2 regions of the Sorangium sp. So ce295 genome follow, and region 2 is predicted to be linked to the other one. Evidence: predicted binding sites of a transcription regulator. Region 2 holds the regulator's gene; the other holds the start of a gene.
What was found. The regulator HrcA, encoded in region 2, represses chaperone genes, less so after heat shock. The targets are predictions, from matches to a motif close to GNTAGCACTCNCCNNNGGNGAGTGCTANC.
Positions count from the first base shown of each region.

Region 1: the regulator HrcA is predicted to act here: its motif matches at 1,662-1,690, upstream of groES (co-chaperone GroES).

Region 1 covers NZ_CP150324.1:8,820,626-8,825,041, reverse strand. Annotated here, with positions in the region: gene groL (chaperonin GroEL) at 1-1,230, opposite strand, end outside; gene groES (co-chaperone GroES) at 1,264-1,554, opposite strand; gene WMF11_RS33330 (hypothetical protein) at 2,038-2,613, shown strand; gene WMF11_RS33325 (hypothetical protein) at 2,613-3,278, shown strand; gene WMF11_RS33320 (response regulator transcription factor) at 3,415-4,245, shown strand.
Region 2 covers NZ_CP150324.1:13,111-17,526, forward strand. Annotated here, with positions in the region: gene WMF11_RS00040 (hypothetical protein) at 1-743, opposite strand, end outside; gene WMF11_RS00045 (hypothetical protein) at 821-1,615, opposite strand; gene hrcA (heat-inducible transcriptional repressor HrcA) at 1,965-3,008, shown strand; gene WMF11_RS00055 (RluA family pseudouridine synthase) at 3,001-3,960, opposite strand; gene WMF11_RS00060 (response regulator transcription factor) at 4,260-4,416, shown strand, end outside.

The sequences.
Region 1 (4,416 bases), 4.8 Mb from region 2:
GCCCTCCTCGACGGCCGCGCGGGTCGCGTGGAGCGCGTCCTCGACGCGGGCCTTCTTCTCCTTCATCTCGGTCTCGGTCGCAGCGCCGACCTTGACGACCGCGACGCCGCCCACGAGCTTCGCGAGCCGCTCCTGGAGCTTCTCGCGGTCGTAGTCGCTCGTCGTGTTCTCGATCTGAGCGCGGATCTCCTGCTGCCGGGCCTTGATCTTGTCCTTCTTGCCCTGGCCGCCGACGATCGTGGTGTTGTCCTTGTCGATGAGGACCGTCTTCGCGCGGCCGAGATCGCTGATCGTGACGTTCTCGAGCTTGAGGCCGAGCTCCTCCGCGATCACCTGGCCGTCCGTCAGGGTGGCGATGTCCTTCAGCATCTCCTTGCGGCGGTCACCGAAGCCCGGCGCCTTGACGGCCGCGCAGTGCAGCGTGCCGCGGAGCTTGTTCACGACGAGGGTCGCGAGCGCCTCGCCCTCGACGTCCTCGGCGATGATGAGGAGCTGCTTCTGGCTCTTGGCGATCGCCTCGAGCACTGGGAGCAGGTCCTTCATGTTGGAGATCTTCTTCTCCGAGATGAGGATGTAGCAGTCCTCGAGGTTCGCCTTCATGGCCTCGGGATCGGTCACGAAGTACGGCGAGAGGTAGCCGCGGTCGAACTGCATGCCCTCGACCACGTCGAGGGTCGTGTCGGCGCTCTTGGCCTCCTCGACCGTGATCACGCCCTCCTTGCCGACCTTCTCCATGGCGTCGGCGAGGAGCTTGCCGATCGTCTCGTCGCCGTTCGCGCTGATCGTGCCGACCTGCGCGATCTCCTTCGCGTCCTTGGTCTGCTTGGCGGAGCTGCGGAGGTGCTCGACGATCGCCTCGACCGCCTTGTCGATGCCGCGCTTGATCTCCATCGGGTTGTGCCCGGCCGCGACGAGCTTGGAGCCCTCGCGGTAGATCGCCTGGGCGAGCACCGTCGCGGTGGTCGTCCCGTCGCCGGCGATGTCGCTCGTCTTCGAGGCGACCTCGCGGACCATCTGGGCGCCCATGTTCTCGAAGCGGTTCTCGAGCTCGATCTCCTTGGCGACCGTGACGCCGTCCTTGGTGACCGTCGGCGAGCCGAAGCTCTTCTCGATGACGACGTTGCGCCCCTTCGGGCCGAGGGTGACCTTGACCGCGTCGGCGAGGGCGTTGACCCCCGCGAGGATCATGCTGCGGGCGGACTCGTTGTAGATGATTTCCTTGGCTGCCATGGTGTCTCTCCTAAGTTCCTTCTGTCGCCCGCGTCACTTCTCGATCACGCCGAGGATGTCGTCCTCGCGGAGGATGAGGTGCTCCTCGCCGTCGATCTTGACCTCGGTGCCCGAGTACTTGCCGAAGAGGACGCGATCGCCCTCCTTGACGTCGAGCTTCCGCACGGTACCGTCCTCGGCGACCTTGCCGTTGCCGACGGCGATGACGGTCCCCTCGATGGGCTTCTCTTTCGCGGTGTCCGGAATGTAGAGACCTCCCTTGGTCTTCTCTTCTTCCTTCACGCGCTGAACGATCACGCGGTCCTGGAGCGGTCGAATCTTCATCTTTGCAAGTCCTCCGGGGACGAGCGCCGCGTCCCACGAACGGTGAGACCCAGCCGGCGCGAATGAGCGCGCCGGAAGGCCCCCTACGATTGCAGTCTGGGCACTTTGCTAGCACTCACCTGTGGCGAGTGCTAGCGAGCGCGCGGAAGATAGCCACCCCCTGGAGGGTGTCAAGAGTGGCCCCAGGCCGGCACTTTGCGCGTTGGCAGCCAGGCGCAGAGGTGGCTGTAAGTTCTGGAGATTGCAGGGGAAGGTGCGTGGCGCAAGGCTGGGCCCGGCGGAGCCCCTCGGCTAAAATGCGCTTATGAGGGCAAAGCTGCGGCAGCACAGTGACGCGATGCCCTCAGGGTCTCCAGCCCCAGGGAGGCCGTCAGGACGTGTCTGGTTGACCTGAGCGCGCGGTGGCCCGGGTTACGTCGGTATCCAGGGCACCCGCATAAGTGAGGTGCCGCTGTGAGCCAAGCGATCTCTCTCTCCCCGAGCATGACCCGCTATTTCCAGGAGGTTGTGGACGAGGCGCTCCGAGTTCGGAACGTCGCCGTAACCGAGGCGGCGTCGAGTTACCTCGTCGGTCTGCTCTGTGCTTTTGCTCACCCGGACGAGCATGCCGAGTCTGCCTTCAACCAGCCCCTGACCTTTCTTCTGCGCGACGCGCTGGAAGCCTCCGGAGCCGAGCGCTTCCAGCGGCTGCGTAACCTGGGAGACAGCGTCCTCTACGTGGTCGGTTTCTTCGGCGGCCACATCGAGCTGAAGGGGGTCGATCGCGGCTACGTGGTCGGGGTCGGGTCGACCGCCTACCACCATGCGGCCGCTATGCTGCGCCTCAATGCGCGCGTCGGCCAGGGGCCCGATGTTCTTTCGGAGATGGCCGAGAAATTCGAGCGGTTCGTGAGCGTCCTGAACGATGTGGCCGACGGCACGCTCGCGTCGGGAGCTCGGGACGAGCGCTCGGTGCTCCGGCTGTACGAGCGCTGGGTTCGTACGGGATCGAGCCGCCTCGCGGATGAGCTCGGAGCACGAGGGCTCGTGCCGAGCCGTGGTACGGGCGGGCTCAACTGATGCGGGGGGCGACCTTCCCGTCCCGGATCCAGGAGCACCTGGCCCGCACCTATGCGCTCGATGACGCGCCCGCGGTCGACGATTTCATCCGGCTGACGGACGGCAGCGCACGCGAAGCGCTGCTGATCCGGCACGCCGACGGGGATATCGAGATCGCGCTGCACCTGCCCCGCCGGGCGATCACGCGGGGGCGAGAGCGGACGTTCGACGAGATCTGCCAGATCGTCGAGGGCGTGAGCCACTTCCTCTATGTGGCCGAGCGGGCCCGCAGGGAGCTGCCGGCGACCCAGCTCGAGCTCGAGCTCCAGGCCGAGGTCGACAAATACGTGCTGCTCGTTTATGGCGATCTGGCTGACGAGGTCGAGCCGCCAGGCCCGCCGCTCCGGCGCCGCCACGAGGCGGCCCCACCCGGGGCGGGGCGCTTCGAGCCCGAGCGCGCCGCGCGGATCCGCGCCCATCTCTTCGAGCGGGTCACCTTCATGGATCCCCCGGGCACGGAGACCGGCGATCGCTACCGGATCGCGAACGATCTGGCGGCGCGGTTCGCGGGCCGACTCGAGGCCGAGTTTGCCCGCCACGGGCGTCACGCCGAGCTGCTGGCGGCGCTGCGACGCTTCTATGCGGCGGGGCAGACGGAAAAGATCGCCCTCGCGCGCGCCGCGTGAGCGCGTCCTCCCGGGTGCTCGGGGTCGCTCGGGAGGGCGGCGAACGGGCGGCGGCGACGAAGAGCGCTCGCCGCGGCCGCGCGCTCTCGTTCTCTCTTGACCGGTTCGCGCGCACGTACTCTCATCCGCATCCACGATGCCTTCCGCGAGCACGATGCCGCCCCGTGTGCTGGTGGCCGAAGACGAACCGGCGATGTTGAGCCTCGTCGCGCGTCACCTGAGGAACCTAGGGTTCTCTGTGATCGAGGCTTCCGAGGGCGATGCCGCCTGGGAGCTCGCGCGCGAACACCAGCCGGATCTGGTGATCCTGGACGTGATGATGCCCGGCATGAGCGGCTGGGAGATCTGCAAGCGGCTTAAGAGCGACACGTCCGACGGACGGCCGTTCGCGAACACCGGCGTCATCATGCTCACCGGGATCGGCGAGAACCTGAACGAGATGACCTCGCCGCTCTTCGCCGCGGACGCCTGGTTGAACAAGCCGTTCGATTTCACGGATCTGGACGCGCGGGTGCGCGAGACGCTCGCGCGTTATGCGAAGCAGGTTCCTGATGCGAACGGCGCCAGGGGTCAGACGAGCGCGGTTGGCGAAGAGCGTGAAGCCGCGGCGCAGCCGTCTTCCAGAGAGCGGGCGACGGGGGCGAAGAAGTCGGCGGCAAACGGCGCCACGGCGAGCAGTGCGGCTGCGAAGCGGTCGGCCGCGACGAAGAAGCCGGTCACCAAGGCTGCGAAGAAGCCGGTCGCGACGAAGAAGCCGGTCGCGGCGAAGAAGCCGGCCGCCAAGGCGGTGAAGAAGCCGGTCGCCAAGGCAGCGAAGAAGCCGGTCGCGGCGAAGAAGCCGGCCGCCAAGGCGGCGAAGGAGCCGGTCGCGGCGAAGAAGCCGGCCGCCAAGGCGGCGAAGAAGCCGGTCGCGGCGAAGAAGCCGGCCGCCACGAAGGCGGCGTCCAAGAAGAAGTCGATGAAGTGATCCCCTCCGAGGCGGGCGCTGTGCGCAGCGGCCCGTCACCTTGTTCGCACGCAACGTACGCGTGCCGCCGCCAAGCCGGGCGCAGAGGAGCCGTCCGATCAGCGTTCGGAGGGAAGACCCCCACCCACCACCGGCAGCTCGCATCCAGGCCTGCAGCGCGCTGAGCGCAGA
Region 2 (4,416 bases):
TCCGAGTCGGCGACCTCGAACGGCCCGAGGTAGTCGCGCTGGTTCGCGTACACCTCGACGGTCTCGTTCGCGAACGTGTACCGCTCCTCGTCCTCCGCCTCGAACGGGTGGTGCGGTCGCTGGGGCGGCATGAGGATCCCCAGCGTGAAGTCCTTCCCGGTCTCCTCGTTGTAGAGGACGGTGAACCCTCGGGTCAGCTCGCCAGCGACGATCTGGTTGCCGAGCAGGTTGGCGAGCCCTCCGAACGGCGGGACGTTGGCCATCACGTCGATGACCGGGTTCTCGACGTAGCCCAGCTGGAAGCTGGGGCCTTGAACGATCCGGTTCAGCCGTCCCCACACGTAGACGTTATCGTCCGCGAGCTGGAAGTCGGGTCGGTACTCGACGGACGTCGTGAGCGAGAAGCCCACCCGCTTGGCCGGCTGCATGTAGCCGTAGCCGGTGCCGGCGATGTGGACGGTGATCGTCTGGGCGGCGTCGTTGACGTCGTACGAGCACTGCATCGGGAAGAACCGCCCCATGGACGCCGATCTGTCCTGCAGGCGCAGCGAGACCCCGCTCTTCAGCATCTCGGGGCAGATCTTGCTGGCGCCGAAGTTCGAGAACAGGAACCAGCGGAGGGCGGGGCTCGCGTTCACGGGACCGCTGACGCAGGGGCAGCCGACGAACGTGAACGACAGCGCGACGGCGGCGAGCGCCAGCGCGGCGGACGCGCGGGAGAGCGGGGGTCTTCGTGCGGGCACGCGGGCTAACATAGCGGGTCGACCTCGAAGGGAGAGCGGGTTTGCGCGCGGGAGGACGGAGGACGGCCCCTCCCGGATCAGCGCACGAGATGCCATTGGACGCCGGGGGTCACCTCGAGATGCAGGTGATTTTTGTGCGCCCGGTCGTAGTTGGGCGTGAGGATCGACGTGAAGATGTGCTGGTCCACGGCCTCGCACACGATGGATCGCAGCTCTCGCGCCGCCGCGTCCGCTGGAGGGCCGCTGCCCGCCCCCTTGCCGGCCCCGCGGGGCCGCCCGGTCGGGCGGGCGCTCTCGCCGCAGACCGGCGCGCCGCGCCTGCCGACGAAGTCGCGCTCCACCTCGAGCCAGTCCTCCGCGAACCCGCCGCCGACGCGCTCCTTGACGAACCTGTAGGGGTCGATCGCGAGCCCGCCGGGGTGCCTCGTGGCGAGCCTGCCCTCGGGCCACATCCTGGCCGGAGGCCGCCAGGCCGAGAACATCAGCACCTCGTCGATGTCGTGCGCGCGGAGGATCCGGCTGAAGTCCGAGAGCGCCAGCGCGAGGCGGCAGTCGAAGACGTCGTGCGGGTTTCCCGCGCGTTGATGGGCCGGCAGCGCCGTCCGGTAGAGGACCCCGCCGACCCCATGCATCAGCCGCACCGGAGCGAGCACGCCCGGCGCGCGCTGCACCGGCTGGAACGCGATCTTCCGCTGCGTGAGCGCCGCACGGCATTGCTCCGCGCTCATCGCCGCGTAGCGCGCCGACGGGTGCTTCGCCCAGTCCTGATGGTACCTGACCTTCGGCTTGCCCTGCGCGCTCGGCGCGACGGCGAGGGGGCCGAGCGCGAGGGCGAGCGCGCAGGCAGCGGCGGCATGGCGTGCGGGCGGCATCGTTGCGGTACATCCCTCGTGCGAAGCAAGGCAGGCCGACCCTCTCGGGGGGGGGGGCAAGTGACCACGACCACGACACGACCACGACCACGTGGCCGGCCGCGCCGCCATCCGGTGGAGCGGGGCCCCGTGCGCGGGGTGGCTGGTGGCTACTGCCCGATCCTACCGCGACATTTGACCGGGCCGCGCGATCCCCTCAAAATGGGTCGCATGCGCGTCCGTGGGTCAAGCGCCCGCACGCGCAGCTTGACGTACGGGAGCGAAGGTCCGGCCCGCATGGCTTCCCGGTCCGGGCGGTCCCTGGTCCAGGTAGCCACCGCGGCGCGCTTGTGCGCTGCATGCAACTGACATGGGTGATCTTTCCAACCGAGCTCGAAAGATCCTTTTCGCCGCGGTCACCGAGTTCATCGCAACGGGCGACCCAGTTGGCAGCAGGACGCTCGCCCGGAAGTACGGGCTGGATCTCTCGGCTGCCTCGATCCGCAACGTGCTCGCCGACCTCGAGGAGGCGGGGTACCTCCACCAGCCGCACACCTCTGCCGGGCGGATCCCGACCGATCGCGCGCTCCGGCTGTTCATCGACGCGCTCGTCGAGCTCCGGTCGCTGTCCCCCGAGCAGCAGGCCGAGCTGAGCGCGAGGTTCACCGAGATCTACGCGGGGGCGAACGATCCGCTCCGCGAGACCGGGCGCTACCTCTCGGAGCTGTCCGGCGCCGCGGCGGTCGTCGCGGCGCCGCGGGCGGAGCTCCGCGCCCTCGCCCAGCTGCGCTTCATCCCGACCAAGCCCGGGCAGCTGCTCGCGGTGCTCGTCTTCGCCGACGGCTCGGTCGCGAACCGCTTCATCTCGGCCGACGAGGCGATCAACGAGGGCGAGCTCACCCGGATCCACAACCTGCTCACCGACGTCATCGAGGGGCGCACCCTGGGCGAGATCCGGGACCTGTTCGCCCGCCGCCTCGCGGACGAGCGCCTCCAGATCGACGCGCTGAGGCGCCGCGCCTTCGAGCTCGGCAGCAAGGCGACGGCCGACGTGACCCGGCGGAGCGAGGTCGTCATCGAGGGGCAGAACCGCCTGATCGATCTGCCTGAGTACGCCGACGTCGACCGGCTCAAGAAGCTGATGAAGGCGCTCGAGGAGCGCGAGGAGCTCGTCGATCTGCTCGACCGGACGCTCGCCGCCGGCGCGGGTGAGGTCACCGTGTTCGTCGGCAGCGAGGCGGGCGACCTTGGCGGAGGCCAGCTCAGCCTCGTCGCTGCGCCGTACATGGAGAACGGCCGCGTCGCCGGGACCGTGGGCGTGCTCGGCCCGACGCGGATGGACTACGCGAAGGTCATGCCGCTGGTCGACGCCACGGCCGCGGCGATGACCGAGGTCCGCGGCAAGGTCAAGTAGCGCCCCTCCGCTGCGGCGCGCGGAGCCGCTCGAGCACGTCGTCGAAGTCCGGGGGCGGCGGCGCCTGGAAGCGCATCGGCCGATCGTCGGCCGGGTGGTTGAAGCCGAGCTCGGCCGCGTGGAGCATCAACCGCGCGGCCGGGATCTTCGTCCCGCGGTAGTCCCGCACGTAGACCGTCTCGCCGACGAGCGGGTGCCCGGCCTCCGCGAGGTGGATGCGGATCTGGTGCGTGCGTCCCGTCTCGAGCCGGCACGCGACGAGCGTCACGCCCCCGGCGCCGGCTCCCTCCTGCGGCCCTCGGAGCACCTCGATCGGCTCCACGTGCGTCACCGCGAGTTGCCCCTCGCGCCGCCCGTCGCGCGCCGAGCCGCGCAGCCCGTCGCCCCGATCCTCGACGAGGTAGCTGCGGTAGGTGCCGCGCGGGACGGCGCCGTGCGCGAGCGCCAGGTACTGCCGGTGCATCGCGCGGACGCGGAGCTGCTGCGCGAGGTGCTTCTTCGCGGCGAGCGTCCGCGCGAAGACCAGCAGCCCGCTCGTCCCCTTGTCGAGGCGCTGCACCACGCCGAGCGGCGCGCGCCCGCGCAGGCGGTCGCGCCTGGCCAGCACCTCGCGCACCAGCGCGTCGAGGGTCGCGGCCTGCTCCGCGGGATCCTCGTCGCCGAACGGGATGGTGCTCACCCCGGCGGGCTTGTTCACCACGACGACGCTCGCGTCCGCGTAGACCACGAGCTCGCCCTCGAGCTTGCGCCGCCGCACGGTCTCGGGCCTCGGCGCGTGCAGGCGGACCTCGATCAGCTCCCCGCCGAGCACCCGCCGACGGGCGCTCGTCGCCACCGCGCTCCCGACAAGCACCTTGCCGGTCTCGATCAACCGGCGCGCGTCGGACCACGAGACCTCGGCCAGCGCACGGACGGCCCCGTCCAGCGGACGCCGATCCAGCTCGGCGGGCACCGTCCAGCGGCCATCCTGCGGAGGTCTTACCTGGGCGGCCGGGTGGACCCCGGTCGTTTTGGCGGTTTTGTCTTCGTGGCTCGGCGGAGTGGCGGGTCGGAGCGGACGCATGTAGAGCTCAGCGGGGCGCCTCGGCTCCGCCCACCAGCGTGGGACCGGGCTCTACCGGCGCGGAAAAACGCGCCTCCGCGGGGCCCGCGGGGGCGAAATACACCGCGAATGTTGACACATCGCGCGACGGGGGCCGAAGATATCCAGAGCCGTCGCCGCTTTCTCGCCATCTGAGAGGAGACCCGTTCGTGGCCAGCACCCTTCTCGCCGTAGACGACAGCGTGACCATGCGCAAAGTGCTCGAAATCACCTTTGCGGGTCAGGATTTCCGCGTCGTGACGGCGAGCAGCGCCGACGCTGCGCTGCAGAAGCTCAAGAGCGATAAACCCGACCTGGTGATCGCCG